Regions from separate parts of the Lentzea sp. HUAS12 genome, predicted to be linked through region 1. Evidence: riboswitches for the same ligand, from Rfam matches in the RefSeq annotation. Region 1 holds a riboswitch; each other region holds the start of a gene.
The links. A riboswitch is a leader RNA that binds a small molecule or an ion and turns the genes downstream of it on or off. The one in region 1 is predicted to bind cobalamin.

Region 1 (3,948 bases):
ATCGAGCGCGGGCAGTCGTAGTCGAGCATCAGGTACTGCTGCGCGAACACGACACCCTGCAGACGGGCGGTGAGCTGCTTCTTGGCCGCCGTGAGCTCCGAGCCGTTGCGGTGGATGAGGACCGCCTCCGACTCGCAGATCGGCTCGCCGAACGGCACCAGGTCGTGCTGGCGCAGGGTGCGGCCGGAGCCCACCACGTCGGCGATCAGGTCGGCCACGCCCAGCTGGATCGAGATCTCGACGGCGCCGTCGAGGCGGATCACCTTCGCGGTGATGCCGCGGGCCTTGAGGTCGCGGCCGACGAGCTTGGGGTACGCCGTGGCGAGGCGCTTGCCCTCCAGGTCCTCGACCTTCCAGTCGGTGCCGCGGGGGCCCGCGTAGCGGAAGGTCGACGAGCCGAAGCCCAGTGCCAGCAGCTCCTCGACGGAGGAGCCGTTGTCGTCGGCGCCCGAGTCGGCGGCCAGGTCGCGGCCGGTGATGCCGAGGTCCAGGTCACCGGACGCCACGTAGATCGCGATGTCCTTGGGGCGCAGGAAGAAGAACTCGACCTCGTTGTTGTTGTCGAGCACGGTGAGGTCGCGGGGCTCGTGCCGCTGCCGGTAACCGGCCTCGGTGAGCATGGCGGAGGCGCGTTCGGCGAGCGCGCCCTTGTTCGGGACTGCTACGCGCAGCATGTGGAGGTCTTTTCCGTCAGAGGTACTTGTACACGTCTTCGAGGGTGAGCCCACGGCCCAGCATGAGCACCTGGAGGCGGTAGAGCAGCTGCGAGATCTCTTCGGAGAGCTTCTCGTCGGACTCGTACTCGGCGGCGATCCAGACCTCGCCCGCCTCCTCCAGGACCTTCTTGCCCTGCGCATGGACCCCGGCCTCGAGCGCGGCGACGGTGCCGGAACCTTCCGGCTTGGTGGCGGCTCGTTCGGTCAGTTCAGCGAACAGGGAATCGAAGGTCTTCACGGCTCCACATCCTCCCATCCCGGCGACCCCCGTCCACACCGCGGTCTCATCTGTCCCAGGCGGTGGACGTGATCTGTCCTGCATGGACACCCGGTAGCGTGAATTCCCGTGTCCGAATTCGCGGAGGTCCTGCACGCGCTGCGCCGGGTGCGCGGAATCAACCCGTTCTTCGCGCTCGACGTGGGCCGTCCGAACGAGTCCTGGCTGCCGGGAACGGCACTGCTGGAGGGCCCGGCGCTCAAGACCACGATCGACGCCATCGCGATCCGGTACAGAACCGACGAACCCCGTGTCGCGGCGAGCCTGTTCTTCCTGAGCTACACGGCACGGCTGCTCAGCCCGCTGACGGCCGCGAACCTGCCCGTCGACGTCCGCCCCGAGAACCTGTGGTGGCGACACGATCCCGCGAACGGCCTGAGCGTCCGGATCGACGAGCCGCGGCTGGGCCCGCCGGCCGCCGAGGCGCTCGCGCCCGTGGTGGAAGCCGTCCAGGCGGTCGCCCCGGTGGCGACCGGATTGTTGTGGGGCAACGCGATGTCCAACATCGCGGGGGCACTGAAAATGGTTGTGCGCGCACGCATGCTCACGGCGGAAGAAGCGGAAGAACGGGGCGAACTGCTCATGAGCGCGCCGCCGTTCGAACAGGCGGGGGAATTTCTGAGCTTTCCCGGCGAGCTCGGTTTCCGGCGCAGGAGCTGTTGCCTGTACTACCGCGTCGCCGCAGGTGGGAAGTGCGGCGACTGCCCACTCGTGAAGTGAGGAACGCAACAACTCTTATGGCCGGTTGTGCTTAACGGGCCGATCAACTTACGGTGCACGCGCCGCAGTGACGGGAAGCCGGTGGAAATCCGGCGCGGTCCTCGCCACTGTGACCGGGAAGCGATCCCCGCCGAGCACGTCACTGGTCCCCGCCGGGACTGGGAAGACGCGGGGGCAGCGTTGATCCGGGAGTCAGGAGACCGGCTGCGGCGCCGCAAGGAGAGTTGACCTTCCACGAGGTATGGAGGAGCCCGTCATGACGAGCCCCGCAGCAAGCCTGTCCGCCGTCCGCGTGCCCAAATGGGCCTTCGCCGTCTCACTGCTCGGCCTGATCGTCACCTACCTGGTCCTGCAGGAGAACGGCCTCGCGCTCGGCGCGGGATCCGAGTTGCTGCACGAGTTCTTCCACGACGGCCGCCACGCCCTCGGCGTCCCCTGCCACTGATCCGGCACCGCTGATCAAGCAGATGACGACGTACAAGTCCATCGCACTGTGCGGGATCGCGGCCGGCGGCATCGCCGGTGTCGCGTCCGCGCTGGTGCAGCTCCTGGTGACCGAGATCCCGATCCGAGCGGCGCTCGCGGTCGAGGAAGCTCGCGCACCCGCCGGTGAAGAGGCCGGCCACACCCACGGCGGCGAGGACGAGCTGGTCAGCCGCGGCGCCCAGGTCGTCGGCGGCATGCTCGGCGTGGTGATCGTCGGCATCGCGGTCGGCCTGGTGTTCGCCACGGCCTACGCGCTGTCGAAGCGCTGGTTCTCCGGCAGCACGCCGTTCACCCGCAGCGCCACGTTCGGTGCCGCGGTGTTCGGTGCCGTGGCGCTGCTGCCGTGGCTGAAGTACCCGGCCAACCCGCCCGCGGTGGGCGACCCGGAGACGGTGAACCACCGCACCGCGCTGTACCTGGGCGTGGTGGTCGCGGGCCTGGTGATCGTGTGGGGTGCGAGCCTGCTCGCCGAACAGCTGCGCGCGCAGTCGCAGCCGGTGCGCGCCACGGCCGTGCTGCTCGCCGTGGCCGCGGCCACGGCGGTGGTGCTGCTGGCGTTCCCCGCACCGCCGGACACGATCCCGGCGGACATGCCGGTGACCGTGCTGTGGCAGTTCCGCCTCAGCTCGCTCGCCCAGCTGGCCACGCTCTACGTCGGCATCGGCGTGGTGTTCGGCCTGCTGGTGGACCCGGCCACGCGCAAGGCGAAGACGCCCGCCGCCGCGCTTTAGAGCGCGCGCAGCACGTCGAGGTCGACGCCGGTGAGGGAGTCGCGGAAGATCCGCCGCTCCCCCACCGGCACCTCGACGTCGCAGGGCACGACGAGCACGGTGCACCCGGCGGCCACCGCGGCCGCGACACCGGTCGGCGAGTCCTCGACCGCGACACACCGCGAGGCGTCCACGCCCAGCAGCCGCGCCGCCTTCAGGTAAGGCTCGGGCAGCGGCTTGTTCAGCCCGTCCACCTCGTCGCCGCACACGGTGACGTCGAACAGGTCCCGGCCGATCGTGTCCAGCGCGACCTCGGTCAGCCCGCGCTCGGTGGACGTCACCAACGCCATCGGCACGCCGGAGGAACGCACCGCGCGCAACGCCTCCTGGGCACCCGGACGCCACGGCAGGCCGGCGCGGAAGACCTCCTCGGTGCGGCGCAGGATCCACGCGGCTCCGTCGGCCATGTCGGCCTCGGTGGGCTCGATGCCGACGTCACCGAACAGCAGGCGCATCGTGGTGGGCACGTTGCTGCCGACCATGCGCTCGCGGGTCTCGACGGTCAGCACGCCGCCGAGCTTCTCCGCGTACTCGTAGAGCGGGATGTCCCACAGCTTCTCGGAGTCGAGCAGCGTGCCGTCCATGTCCCACAGCACGGCCTGCAAGTCAGACATCGAAGTACTCCGCCTCCGGGTGGTGCGCCACGAAGGCGTCGGTGGTGTTCCGGCGGCGACGGTGCCGCCCGAGGGCCCCACTCACGATACGTGGTCGCGCCGGACGGCTGCGACAACGCCGCTCACCAGCGCTTTCCGCGAGGTCGGCGCTTCGTGATCACGCATGGGCCAAGCCTACGATGAGTTGACCGGGGGAGGCCGTAGTCTGGCGCCGTGAACGATCCGTCCCAGGAATCCCCGACCCCCTCGAACCCGCGCGTTCCGCTCACGAGTCCGATCATGGTCTGCGCCTTCGAAGGCTGGAACGACGCGGGCGACGCCGCGAGCACCGCGATCGAGCACCTCCAACTCACCTGGGACGCCAC
Region 2 (3,948 bases), 4.7 Mb from region 1:
CGGGTACGGCCGGCACTTCTGCCTCGGCGCCGGGCTGGCGCGGCTGGAGGCCGCCGTGACGGTGCGGACGGTGGCCACGCACGAGCCGTCGTTGCACCTGACGGGCCCTGATCCGGAATGGCTCCAGCTGCTGTCGTTCCGCGCGCCCCGGTCCGTCACGGTCGCGCGATGAGCTTGCCGCGCGTGGTGCGGGCTTCGAGCGCCCGGCGCGCCTCGGCGATCTCGTCGAACCGGTGGACGTCGCCCAGCACGGGTTCGAGGCCCGGCTCCAGCACCTCCTGAGGGGTCGTTCCACGGGGAAGGCCCATGACCGCGACGCCGTTGCGGAAGATGTCGCTCGCCGTGACGTCCAACGGCTCGCCACTGGTGTACCCGAACACGACCATCCTGCCGACACCGCCGGTCGCCGCCTCGACCAGCACCCGGTCACCGGGCGGGATCCGCGCCGCCTTGGCTGCCGCGACCGCCGTGGTGCCCTGCAGGAGCAGGGCGAGGGCCTGGTGGTCGCTCACGCCGTCGGGCACGTCGATCGGGTCCTCGAGGACGGCCTTCGTGGCGTAGGCAGTCGCGCGGCACGCCCATGAGAGTTCGTTGGAACGCGCCGACAACCGGGTGGCGATCCAGGCCGCCGCCACCCGGTTGATCAGCTCCCGCGGCATCCAGGTGTGATGTCCAGGGAGGACGTGGCCCTGGAGGGCGGTGTGGGCAAGGGCACGGTGTTCCGCCGCTTCGGGGACCGGGGGGAGTTCGCGAGCACGCTGTTCGACCACGTGCTGGCGTCGTTGCCGCTGGTCATCGCCGTCCTCCGGGGCGAGCACATCGAGTTCCTGCTGGCCCAGGGCATGACGGCGGACGAGATCCGCGCGGGGGTCATTTCGCTCGCGGAGACGCTCGCGGCTGAGGTTTGATGCGGGGGTGTTGAACCGTCAGCTGTCCGGAGTCCGCAAGAAGACGTTGCTGGAGGCGCTCGGCCCCGTGCCGGACGTCGACCCCGACCGCTACGGCGACGGCGGCCCGGTGGGCACGCTGGAGACGCGGGTCGCGCACCTGCTCGGCACCGAGGCGGCGTTGTTCGTGCCGACCGGCACCATGGCGCAGCAGATCGCCCTGAAGTGCTGGGCCGACCGCACGCACAACCCGATCGTCGCGATGCACCCGCAGGCACACCCCCTGCACCACGAGGACGACGCGCTGACCGTGCTGTCCGGCCTGCGCCCGATCAAGGTGCGCACCTCGGACATCGGATCGTGCCCCGAACCGTACGGGACGCTGCTGCTGGAGGTGCCCGACCGCGAGGCCGGGTTCGTGCTGCCGTCCTGGGACGAGCTCGTGTCGTGGGTGGACCTCGCGCGGGAACGGGACGCGGTCGTGCACCTCGACGGCGCGCGGCTGTGGGAGAGCACGTACGGCCTCGGCAAGCCGCTGCCCGAGATCGCGGGCCTGTTCGACTCGGTCTACGTGTCGTTCTACAAGTCGCTGGAGGGCATCTCCGGCGCGGCCCTGGCCGGCACCCAGGACTTCGTCGACCAGGCACGGGTGTGGCGGCACCGCTACGGCGGCATGCTGTTCCAGCAGTGGCCGGCGGCGCTGTCCGCGCTGCACGGCCTCGACACCGTGCTGCCCAGGCTCGGCACGTACGTCGAGCACGCCAAGGTCGTGGCCGCCGCCATGGACCTGCCCGAACCGCACACCCACCAGTTCGCGCTGCACCTGCCGGGCGACCCGGCGCGGCTCAAGGAGCTGAGCGGGGAGTTCCTCGGCGGGTTCTGGCAGGACGGGCAGCTCGCCAAGACCGAGGTGACCGTGGCCGGGCCCGCGCTGGAGTGGACGGCGGACGAGGTGCGCGCGGCGTGGGCCGAGTTCCGGGGGCTGATCTAGCGACGTCGCTCACCTGGCTGTTGGACCCGGTGGTCGGAAATGCGACGATGCCGGGGCTGTGAGGGGAGTGCGAGGAAGCCGGTGTGACTCCGGCGCCGTCCCGCGACTGTGACCGGCCCGTGCCGGGAGTCAGGAACTCGTCCCCCTCTTCCACCTGGCCGCGGGCGTGGACACCCGAGGAAGGACTTCGCTGCATGTACCCCTTTTCGGCTGTCGTCGGACACGACGACCTCCGGCTCGCCCTGCTGTTGAACGCGGTGCACCCCGGCATCGGCGGTGTGCTCGTCCGCGGCGAGAAGGGGACCGCGAAGTCGACCATCGTGCGCGCCCTCGCCGCGCTGCTGCCCGAGCTCGAGGTCTCCCAGCACTGCCGTTTCGGCTGCGTGCCGGGCACGACCGACTGCCCCGACGCGCCGCACGAGGGTGTCGAACGGCGGCCCGCCCGGCTCGTGGAGCTGCCCGTCGGCGCCACCGAGGACCGGCTCGTCGGGTCGCTCGACCTGGAGAAGGCGCTGACCGAGGGCAGGCGGGCGTTCCAGCCCGGGTTGCTCGCCTCGGCGCACCGGGGCGTGCTCTACGTCGACGAGGTCAACCTGCTGCACGACCACCTGGTCGACCTGCTGCTCGACGCCGCCGCGATGGGACGAGCGCACGTCGAGCGCGAGGGCGTCTCGGTGTCGCACCCGTCGCAGTTCCTGCTGGTCGGCACCATGAACCCGGAGGAGGGCGAGCTGCGGCCGCAGCTGCTCGACCGGTTCGGGCTGACCGTGGCGGTGAAGGCGGCGCGGGACGTGGCCGTGCGCACCGAGGTCATCCGCCGCCGGCTCGCCTACGAGGCGGACCCCGTGGCGTTCGCCGCCCGGTGGGCCGACGAGGACGCGCACCTCAAGCAGCAGATCACCGACGCGCGCGCCCGGCTCGCCGGAGTGTCCCTCCCGGACGGTGAGCTGCGCCGGATCGCCGCCGTCTGCGCGGCTTTCGAGGTCGACGGCATGCGCGCGGACCTCGTCGTCGCCCGCGCCGCCACCGCCAACGCCGCCTGGCGCGGAGCCGCCGAGGTCGAGGAGGTCGATGTCGAGACGGCCGTCCGGCTCGCCCTGCCGCACCGGCGCCGCCGCGACCCGTTCGACGAGCCCGGCATCGAGGAGCAGCAGCTCGAGGACGCGATGAAGCAGGCCGCCGAGCACGCCTCCGAACCCGACGAGGGCCCCGACGACGACGGTCCCGGTGGCGGCGAGCTGCCCGAACCGCAGGACGGCCCGAGGGGCGGCGGCAACGCGCCCCAGGACCGTCCTGCGCCGGAACCCGCACCCGCGTTCAAGGCGCGGCTGCTGGAGGTGCCCGGAGTCGGCGAAGGCGCGCCGGGCAAGCGTTCCCGCGCCCGTGCGCGCACCGGACGGGTGGTTCGTTCATCCACAGTGGACGGCAGCGGGCTGCACCTCGTCGACACGCTCACGAACGCCGCACCGCACCAGGCCGCGCGCGGCCGCAGCGGCCCCGGCCTGCTGCTCACCGCCGCCGACCTGCGCAAGGCCGTGCGGGAGGGCAAGGAGTCGAACCTCGTCCTGTTCGTCGTCGACGCCTCCGGCTCGATGGCCGCGCAGAAGCGGATGTCGGCCGTCAGCGGCGCCGTGATCTCGTTGCTGCGCGACGCCTACCAGCGCCGGGACAAGGTCGGCGTGGTGACGTTCCGCGGCCAGAGCGCCGAGGTCGCCCTGCCTCCCACGACTTCGGTCGACGCGGCGGCCACGCGGTTGAAGAAGATGCGCACCGGCGGCCGCACGCCGTTGGCGGACGGTCTGCTGAAGGCCCACCGCGTCCTGGAGATCGAGCGGTTGCGCGACCCGCGCAAGCGGCCGTTGGTGGTGCTGCTGACCGACGGGCGCGCCACGTCGTCTGGCCTGGGCGGCGACCCGACCAAGGACGCGCTGAAGGCCGCGGGCCTGCTGGAGCAGACCGCCGTCGTGGTCGTCGACTGCGAACAGGGCCACGTCCGCCTCGGTCTCGCGCAGAAGGTCGCCGAGGCGTTGCAGGGCACCTGCGTCCGGCTCGACCAGCTGTCCGCCGACC
Region 3 (3,948 bases), 190 kb from region 1:
TGATGGACGGGATCTCCCGGTACATGTTGAACAGCTCGCCGTCGTCGAGGCCGAGCGACTCGCAGATGTACTGGAACGTGTGCGTGTGCACGGCCTCCTCGAAGGCCTGCCGCAGCAGGTACTGGCGGCACTCGGGGTTCGTCAGGTGCCGGTAGACCGCGAGCACGATGTTGTTGGCCACCAACGACTCCGACGTGGCGAAGAAGCCGAGGTTGCGCTTGATCATCAGGCGCTCGTCGTCGGTCAGCCCGTCCTTCGACTTCCACAGGCCGATGTCGGCCTGCATGGACACCTCGGTCGGCATCCACGCGTTGTTGCAGCCCGCCAGGTACTTCTCCCACGCCCAGTGGTACTTGAGCGGCAGCAGCTGGTTGACGTCGGCGCGGCAGTTGATCATCGCCTTGTCGTCGACGGAGACGCGGGCGGCGCCCGCCTCGATCAGGTTCTCGGTCACTGGCAGGCCTCGCAGTCGGGGTCGGTGATGGAGCAGTTGGGGTCCACTGCCACGGGAGAGACGGCGTTGAGCTTGCCGTCGGTGCCCTGCAACGTGGACTTCTCCACGTGCGTGGCGCTCTGCGTGCGCAGGTAGTACGTGGTCTTCAGCCCGCGCACCCACGCCAGCTGGTACAGCTCGTCGAGCTTGCGGCCGCTCGGCGCGGCCAGGTACAGGTTCAGCGACTGCGCCTGGTCGATCCACTTCTGACGACGCGAGCCCGCCTCGATCAGCCACGAGCTGTCGACCTCGAACGCCGTGGCGTACAACGCCTTCAGGTACGGCGGCACCCGGTCGATCGCGCCGAGGCCGCCGTCGTGCAGCTTGAGGTCCGAGATCATCTGCTCGTCCCACAGCCCGCGCTGCTTGAGAGCCCGCACCAGGTCCGGGTTGATCACGGTGAAGTCGCCGGACATGTTCGACTTCACGTACAGGTTGCGGTAGAGCGGCTCGATCGACTGGTTCACGCCGGTGATGTTCGCGATGGTCGCGGTCGGCGCGATCGCCATGACGTTCGAGTTCCGCATGCCCCTGCGGGCCTTCTCGCGCACCGGAGCCCAGTCCATCGTGGACTCGCGGTTCTGCTCCAGCTCACCCTCGCCGCGCGTGGCGGCCAGGATCTCGACCGAGTCGATCGGCAGGATCCCCCTGCTCCACAACGATCCCTCGAACGACCGGTACGCGCCGCGCTCCTGGGCGAGATCGGCGGACGCGTCGATGGCGTAGTAGCTGATCTCCTCCATGCTGCGGTCGGCGAACTCGACGGCCTCCTTCGACGCCATCGGCGTGCCGAGCGTGAACAGCGCGTCCTGGAAGCCCATCAGTCCCAGGCCGACCGGCCGGTGCTTCAGGTTGGAGTTCTTCGCTTCCGGGATCGTGTAGTAGTTCACGTCGATCACGTTGTCGAGCATCCGCACCGCCGTGCGCACGGTCTTCTCGAGCCGCGCGTGGTCGATGCCTTGGGCCGTCACGTGCTGCGCGAGGTTGACGCTGCCGAGGTTGCACACCGCGACCTCGTCGATCGTCGTGTTCAGGGTGATCTCGGTGCACAGGTTCGACGAGTGCACCACACCGTTGTGCTGCTGCGGCGACCGCAGGTTGCACGGGTCCTTGAACGTGATCCACGGGTGGCCGGTCTCGAACAGCATCGTGAGCATGCGCCGCCACAGGTCCACGGCCGGCAGCCGGCGGAAGACCTTGATCTCGCCGTTGTCGGCCTTGGCCTCGTAGGCGCGGTACTTCTCGGCGAACTCGTCACCGAACGCGTCGTGCAGGTCCGGCACCTCGTCCGGGGAGAACAGCGTCCACCGGCCGTTCGCGCGGACGCGGCGCAGGAACTCGTCCGGCACCCAGTTCGCGGTGTTCATGTCGTGGGTGCGGCGGCGTTCGTCGCCGGTGTTCTTGCGCAGGTCGAGGAACTCCTCGACGTCGATGTGCCAGGTCTCGAGGTACGCGCAGACCGCGCCCTTGCGACGCCCGCCCTGGTTGACGGCGACCGCGGTGTCGTTGGCGACCTTGAGGAACGGCACGACGCCCTGCGACTTGCCGTTGGTCCCCTTGATGTGCGCGCCGATCCCGCGCACCGGCGTCCAGTCGTTCCCCAGCCCACCGGCGAACTTCGACAGCAGCGCGTTGTTGCTGATGCCGTGGAAGATCGCGGCCAGGTCGTCGTCGACGGTGGTGAGGAAGCACGACGACAGCTGCGGGCGCGTGGTCCCGGAGTTGAACAGCGTCGGGGTCGAGCACATGAAGTCGAACGACGACAGCAGCTCGTAGAACTCGATGGCGCGGGCGTCGCGGTCGTCCTCCTCCAGGGCGAGGCCCATGGCGACGCGCATGAAGAACGCCTGGGGGAGCTCGTAACGGCGGCCGTCGTGGTGCAGGAAGTAGCGGTCGTACAGGGTCTGCATGCCCAGGAACTGGAAGTCCAGGTCTCGCGAGGCCCGCAGGGCGGCACCGAGACGAACCAGGTCGAAGCCGGCCAGGCGCGGGTCGAGCTGGCCGAACCCGATGCCGTCGCGGACGAACGACTCGAAGTACGCGGGGTAGCGCTCGGTCATCTCCGCGTGCGACAGCGGGACCCCGCAGGCCTCGGCGCGCAGCTTGTCCAGCAGCAGGCGGGCGCTGACGTAGGAGTAGTCCGGGTCGAGTTCGACCATCGTGCGGGCGGCCATGATCGGCGCGAGTGCCAGCTCGGTGTCGGTGATGCCGTGGTAGAGGTTCCGCTTGGTCTCGGCCAGGACCGCCTCGGCCGACGCGTTGGGCAGGTCGGCGCAGGCTTCGTTGATGACCACTGAAAGGCGGTCGGGCACGCTCTCTCCTCGCGAGCAGGCCCGGGGAAAAGCGCATGCGCACGCCAGTGGACACCACTGGTGCACACAGCCGCCCTCCCTCGGGGCACCGTGTCGTGCGCGCAGGCTTGCGCGCACACCAGTGGCAGGTCTTCGGACTCGTGGGCGCACCGCTGACGCCTACCGGCCGTCGCTTCCCAGGTCGTGCGACCCAGTGCTTCGTTGACGGCTTTCGTTCCCACTCACCGCTGCGGGGCAGTCCCGGGTTCTCACCGGGTTCCCTCTTGCCTCACCGGCCCGGTTGAGCCGAGTCGGTGAACCACCAGCGCGGCAGATACTACATGTGGTGGTGGGGTCTGGATCACCACCCAACATGCGCGTGTCGTGGGTTAGGGTCATCAACGTGGGTGATCTTCGGCCGCGGGTCGTCATCGGTGCTCTGGTCAGCGCGGGGCTCGCTTCGACGTCCCTTTTCGTCGGGCCGGCGGCGCCCGCGGCGAGTGCCGGACTGGCCGTCGCGGCGGTGCTGGTGATGATCACGACCCGGCGATCAGGGCCACCCCGAGAGTGATCATCACGGCGGCGATGAGGCCGTCGAGGACGCGCCACGCGCGGGGCTTCGCGAACAGCGGGCCGAGCAGGCGGGCGCCGAAGCCGAGCGCGACGAACCAGGTGATGCTCGCGGTCACCGCGCCGGCGCCGAAGAGCCACCGGCCGGCCGCGATCGAGCCGAGCAGGAGCAGCGTGTCGAGGTAGACGTGCGGGTTGAGCCACGTCAGCGCCAGCGCGGTCAGCACGGGCCGGCTGCTGGTCCCGGTACCGGCGTCCAGCGCCGACGGGTGCAACGCCCTGCGCGCGGCCAGGAACCCGTAGCCCAGCAGGAAAAGACCGCCGACGACCGCGGCCACGGTGATCGCCGCGGGGAACCTCTCCACCACGGCACCGAACCCGGCGATACCCACCGCGACGAGGATCGCGTCGGAGAGGGCGCAGACCGCGACGACCCGGACCACGGCCTCACGGCGAATCCCCTGGCGCAGAACGAAAGCGTTCTGCGCGCCGATCGCGACGATCAGGGTCGTCATGGTGCCGAAGCCGAGCAGCAGGTCAGTCACAGTCCTCACGGTATTGACGCCGTCTTGATGAGACCAGCTAAAGATTCTT
Region 4 (3,948 bases), 4.2 Mb from region 1:
GCCTCTTCCTCGATCGCGTCCACGTCTTCCCGTGCGGTGCTCGTGAGCCCGAGTGCCTCACGCAGACCTGGCAGCGCGGCGACCTGACCGCCCCACATCTGCCGCGCCTGCAACATCGCGAGCACGAGGTTCACGCGAACGGAACCGGTGGGCGCCTCGCCGAGGACGTGCAGGCCGTCGCGGATCTGGACGTCCTTGACCTCGCACAGCCAGCCGTCGACGTGCAGGATGAACTCGTCGAACTCCGCGTCGTGCGGCCGGTCGTCGAGCCCCAGGTCGTGGTCGAGCTTCGCGGCCTTGATCAGCGTCCAGATCTGCGCGCGGATCGCCGGCACCTTCGCCGGGTCCATCGCGGAGATGTTCCCGTACTCGTCGAGCAGCTGCTCCAGGCGCGCGATGTCGCCGTAGCTGTCGGCGCGGGCCATCGGCGGCACGAGGTGGTCGACCAGCGTGGCGTGCGCACGGCGCTTGGCCTGCGTGCCCTCACCGGGGTCGTTGACGAGGAACGGGTAGATCAGCGGCAGGTCGCCGAGCGCCGCGTCCGTGCCACAGGACGCCGACATGCCGACGGTCTTGCCCGGCAACCACTCCAGGTTGCCGTGCTTGCCGACGTGCACCACCGCGTCCGCGCCGAAGTTCGACTCGATCCACCGGTAGGCGGCGAGGTAGTGGTGCGACGGCGGCAGGTCCGGGTCGTGGTAGATCGCGATCGGGTTCTCGCCGAACCCGCGCGGCGGCTGGACGATCACCGCGACGTTGCCGGACCGCAGCGCGGCCAGCACGATCTCGCCGTCCTCGGACTTGGAGAAGTCGACGAACAACGAGCCGGGCGCCTCGCCCCAGTGCTCGCGCATCGACTCGCGGAAGTCCTCCGGCAGCGTCTCGTGGAACTCGCGGTAGTCGGCCGCGGCGATGCGGATCGGGTTGCTCTCGAACTGCTCCTGCGTGAGCCAGTCGGCGTCCTGGCCACCGGCGGCGATCAGCGCGTGGATCAGCTTGTCGCCGTCGAGCTCGTCGACGCCCGGCAGCTCGTCGCCGATGTCGTACCCGTGCTCCTTCATGGCCTTGAGCAGCCGCACGGTCGACGCGGGCGTGTCGAGCCCGACCGCGTTGCCGATGCGCGAGTGCTTCGTCGGGTACGCCGACAGCATCACGACGACCTTGCGCTCGGCGACCGGGATGTGGCGCAACCGGCCGTGCCGCACGGCGATGCCCGCGACGCGCAGCGCCCGTTCGGGGTCGGCGACGTAGACGGTGAGACCGTCTTCGTCGATCTCCTTGAACGAGAACGGGACCGTGATGATCCGGCCGTCGAACTCCGGGATCGCGACCTGGGTCGCGGTGTCCAAAGGAGACAGTCCGTCGTCGTTGGAATCCCACGTGTCGCGGCTCGACGTGAGGCACAACCCCTGCAGGATCGGTACGTCGAGCGCGGCCAGCGCCCCGACGTCCCACGCGTCGTCGTCACCACCGGCGGACGCCTTGGCGGGGTTCGTGCCCCCGGCGGCGAGCACCGTGACGACCAGCGCGTCGGCCTGCCGGAGGGTGTCGAGCAGCTCGGGTTCGGCGGTGCGCAGCGAGGAGCAGTAGACCGGCAGCGGCTTGCCGCCCTTGGCCTCGATCGCGTCGCACAGGGCGTGGATGAACGCGGTGTTCCCGGCGACGTGGTGCGCGCGGTAGTAGAGCACGGCGACCGTGGGACCGGTCTCCGGCGTGCTCTCCCGCTCCAGCACCCCCCACGTGGGCGTGGCGGCCGGTGCCGCGAAGCCGTGGCCGGTCAGCAGCACGGTGTCGGAGAGGAACTTGTGCAGCTCGGTGAGGTTCGCCGGGCCGCCGTGCGCGAGGTAGAGGTGCGCCTCGGCGCACACGCCACCGGCGACCGTCGACAGCTCCATGAGCGCCGCGTCGGGCTGCATCTCGCCCCCGAGCACGACCACCGGCAGCCCGCTCGCGAGGAGCCAGTCGAGCCCTTCCTCCCACATCCGGCGGCCGCCGAGGATGCGCACGAGGACCAGGTCGACGCCGTCCACCAGCGCGGGGAGGTCGTCGACGGTGGTGCGCGACGGGTTGCCGAGCCGGTACTCGGCACCGCTCGCACGCGCCGACAGCAGGTCGGTGTCGGAGGTCGACAGCAGCAGGATCACGCAGGCTCCATCCCTCGTGGGGTCCTCGCCCCAGGTTGCGGGTGACTGGCGAAGCAGAGTTCCTGACTCCCAGCGGTGTGCTGGTCACAGTGGCGGGACCGCGCCGGATTCACACCGGCTTCCTCCTGCGCTTCGTCGTTCGGGCTCACCCTAACCGGCGGGTTACAGTCCGACCTATGCGTAGTCACCCGGATGCCTGCCCCGGCGCCGTCGAGCTGCACGCCGCGGCCGACGGCGGGCTGGCGCGCATCCGGGTGCCCGGCGGCACGCTTTCCGCTGCTCAGTGGGACGTCGTGCGGGTGGCCGCACTGGAGCTCGGAAACGGTTCAGTGGAACTGACCTCGCGGGCGAACCTCCAGATCAGGGGCCTGCGGGACGGCGTGGAGCTGGGTGCGCGACTGGCCGCGGCGGGCCTGCTGCCGTCGGCCACGCACGAGCGGATGCGCAACATCATCGCGGCGCCGCTGGAGGACAACCAGGGGCTGGTCGACGAGATCGACGCGGCGTTGTGCGCGGACCCGGAACTGGCGGACCTGCCAGGCCGTTTCCTGCTCACGGCAGGGGAGTCGGTGAGCGGGCTGGGCGGCGACTTCGGCCTGGTCAGCGCCCCGGAGGGCACGTTCGCCCTGCTGCTCGCCGGTCGTGACACCGGTGTGCGCGTCACCGACCCCGCCGACGCCGTCCTCACCGCCGCCCGCCTGTTCCAGCGGCTGCGCGGCCCGGCCTGGCGCCTGTCCGAAGTGGACGACGGTGTGCGAAAGATCACCGCTCACTTCGGCACGACGGACGCCCCGCGCATCACCCCTGCTGTGACTCCTGTCGCACCTTCACCGTTGACCCCGGGCGTTCCACTAGGCCGCCTCGACGCGCACCAGCTTCCGGGCGTCGCCCTCCGCCTGACGCCGTGGCGCGGCCTGGTCGTGCCCGCCGGCACCGACACCTCCGGCCTGATCACGGACCCCGGCTCCCCCTGGCACGGTGTGAGCGCCTGCACCGGCCGCCCCGGCTGCGCGAAGTCGCTCTCCGACGTGCGGGCCGACGCCCGCGCGTGGCTCGGAACCCCGCACGACCGGCCCGTTCACTGGTCGGGCTGTGCCCGCCGCTGCGGTCGTCCCGCCGGTGATGTGATCGAGTTCGTCGCGACCGGCGACGGCTACGAGGAGATCAGGTGACGCAGTACATCAAGGACGGGGCGGAGATCTACCGCCAGTCCTTCGCCACCATTCGCGCGGAGTCGGACCTCACCAGGTTCCCGGCAGACGTCGCGAAGGTCGTCGTCCGCATGATCCACGCGTGCGGTATGACCGACCTGCCCGACGACGTCGCGTTCTCCGCGAACGTCGTGCGTGACGCCAGGGAGGCGTTGCACGACGGCGCGCCGATCCTGTGCGACGCCAACATGGTCGCGTCCGGCGTGACCCGCCGCCGGCTGCCGAAGGACAACGAAGTCCTTTGCTACCTCCAGGATCCGCGCACACCCTTACGAGCGCAGGAGATCGGCAACACGCGCAGCGCCGCCGCCCTCGAACTGCTCGCGGACCGCTTTGACGGCGCGGTGATCGCGATCGGCAACGCCCCCACCGCGCTGTTCCACCTCCTCGACCTGATCGCCGCGGGAGCCCCGAAGCCGGCGGCGGTTCTGGGCATCCCGGTCGGGTTCATCGGGGCGGCGGAGTCCAAGGAAGCTTTGGCCGCAACGGATCTGGAGCACCTCGTGGTGCGCGGCCGGCGCGGCGGCAGTGCCATGACGGCGGCGGCCATCAACGCGATCGCGAGCGAGGAAGAGTGATGACGGGCAAGCTCT

Region 2: linked by a shared signal. The riboswitch ahead of ND450_RS40590 (putative cobaltochelatase) and the one ahead of ND450_RS17170 (CbtB-domain containing protein) in region 1 are both predicted to bind cobalamin.
Region 3: linked by a shared signal. The riboswitch ahead of ND450_RS18105 (ribonucleoside-diphosphate reductase subunit alpha) and the one ahead of ND450_RS17170 (CbtB-domain containing protein) in region 1 are both predicted to bind cobalamin.
Region 4: linked by a shared signal. The riboswitch ahead of cobN (cobaltochelatase subunit CobN) and the one ahead of ND450_RS17170 (CbtB-domain containing protein) in region 1 are both predicted to bind cobalamin.

What each region holds. Positions count from the first base shown of each region.
Region 1 is NZ_CP099738.1:3,925,143-3,929,090, forward strand. It holds gene hisG (ATP phosphoribosyltransferase) at 1-674, opposite strand, end outside; gene ND450_RS17160 (phosphoribosyl-ATP diphosphatase) at 691-954, opposite strand; gene ND450_RS17165 ((2Fe-2S)-binding protein) at 1,063-1,713, shown strand; cobalamin riboswitch at 1,784-1,916, shown strand; gene ND450_RS17170 (CbtB-domain containing protein) at 1,970-2,158, shown strand; gene ND450_RS17175 (CbtA family protein) at 2,181-2,930, shown strand; gene ND450_RS17180 (HAD family phosphatase) at 2,927-3,583, opposite strand; gene ND450_RS17185 (PAC2 family protein) at 3,797-3,948, shown strand, end outside.
Region 2 is NZ_CP099738.1:8,644,520-8,648,467, forward strand. It holds gene ND450_RS40570 (cytochrome P450) at 1-172, shown strand, start outside; gene ND450_RS40575 (hypothetical protein) at 156-659, opposite strand; gene ND450_RS40580 (hypothetical protein) at 669-908, shown strand; gene ND450_RS40585 (low specificity L-threonine aldolase) at 916-1,878, shown strand; cobalamin riboswitch at 1,907-2,038, shown strand; gene ND450_RS40590 (putative cobaltochelatase) at 2,073-3,948, shown strand, end outside.
Region 3 is NZ_CP099738.1:4,116,337-4,120,284, reverse strand. It holds gene ND450_RS18110 (ribonucleotide-diphosphate reductase subunit beta) at 1-397, opposite strand, end outside; gene ND450_RS18105 (ribonucleoside-diphosphate reductase subunit alpha) at 451-2,805, opposite strand; cobalamin riboswitch at 2,911-3,123, opposite strand; gene ND450_RS18100 (LysE/ArgO family amino acid transporter) at 3,321-3,869, opposite strand.
Region 4 is NZ_CP099738.1:9,360,555-9,364,502, reverse strand. It holds gene cobN (cobaltochelatase subunit CobN) at 1-2,144, opposite strand, end outside; cobalamin riboswitch at 2,179-2,312, opposite strand; gene ND450_RS44155 (hypothetical protein) at 2,321-3,316, shown strand; gene ND450_RS44150 (precorrin-8X methylmutase) at 3,313-3,933, shown strand; gene ND450_RS44145 (precorrin-2 C(20)-methyltransferase) at 3,933-3,948, shown strand, end outside.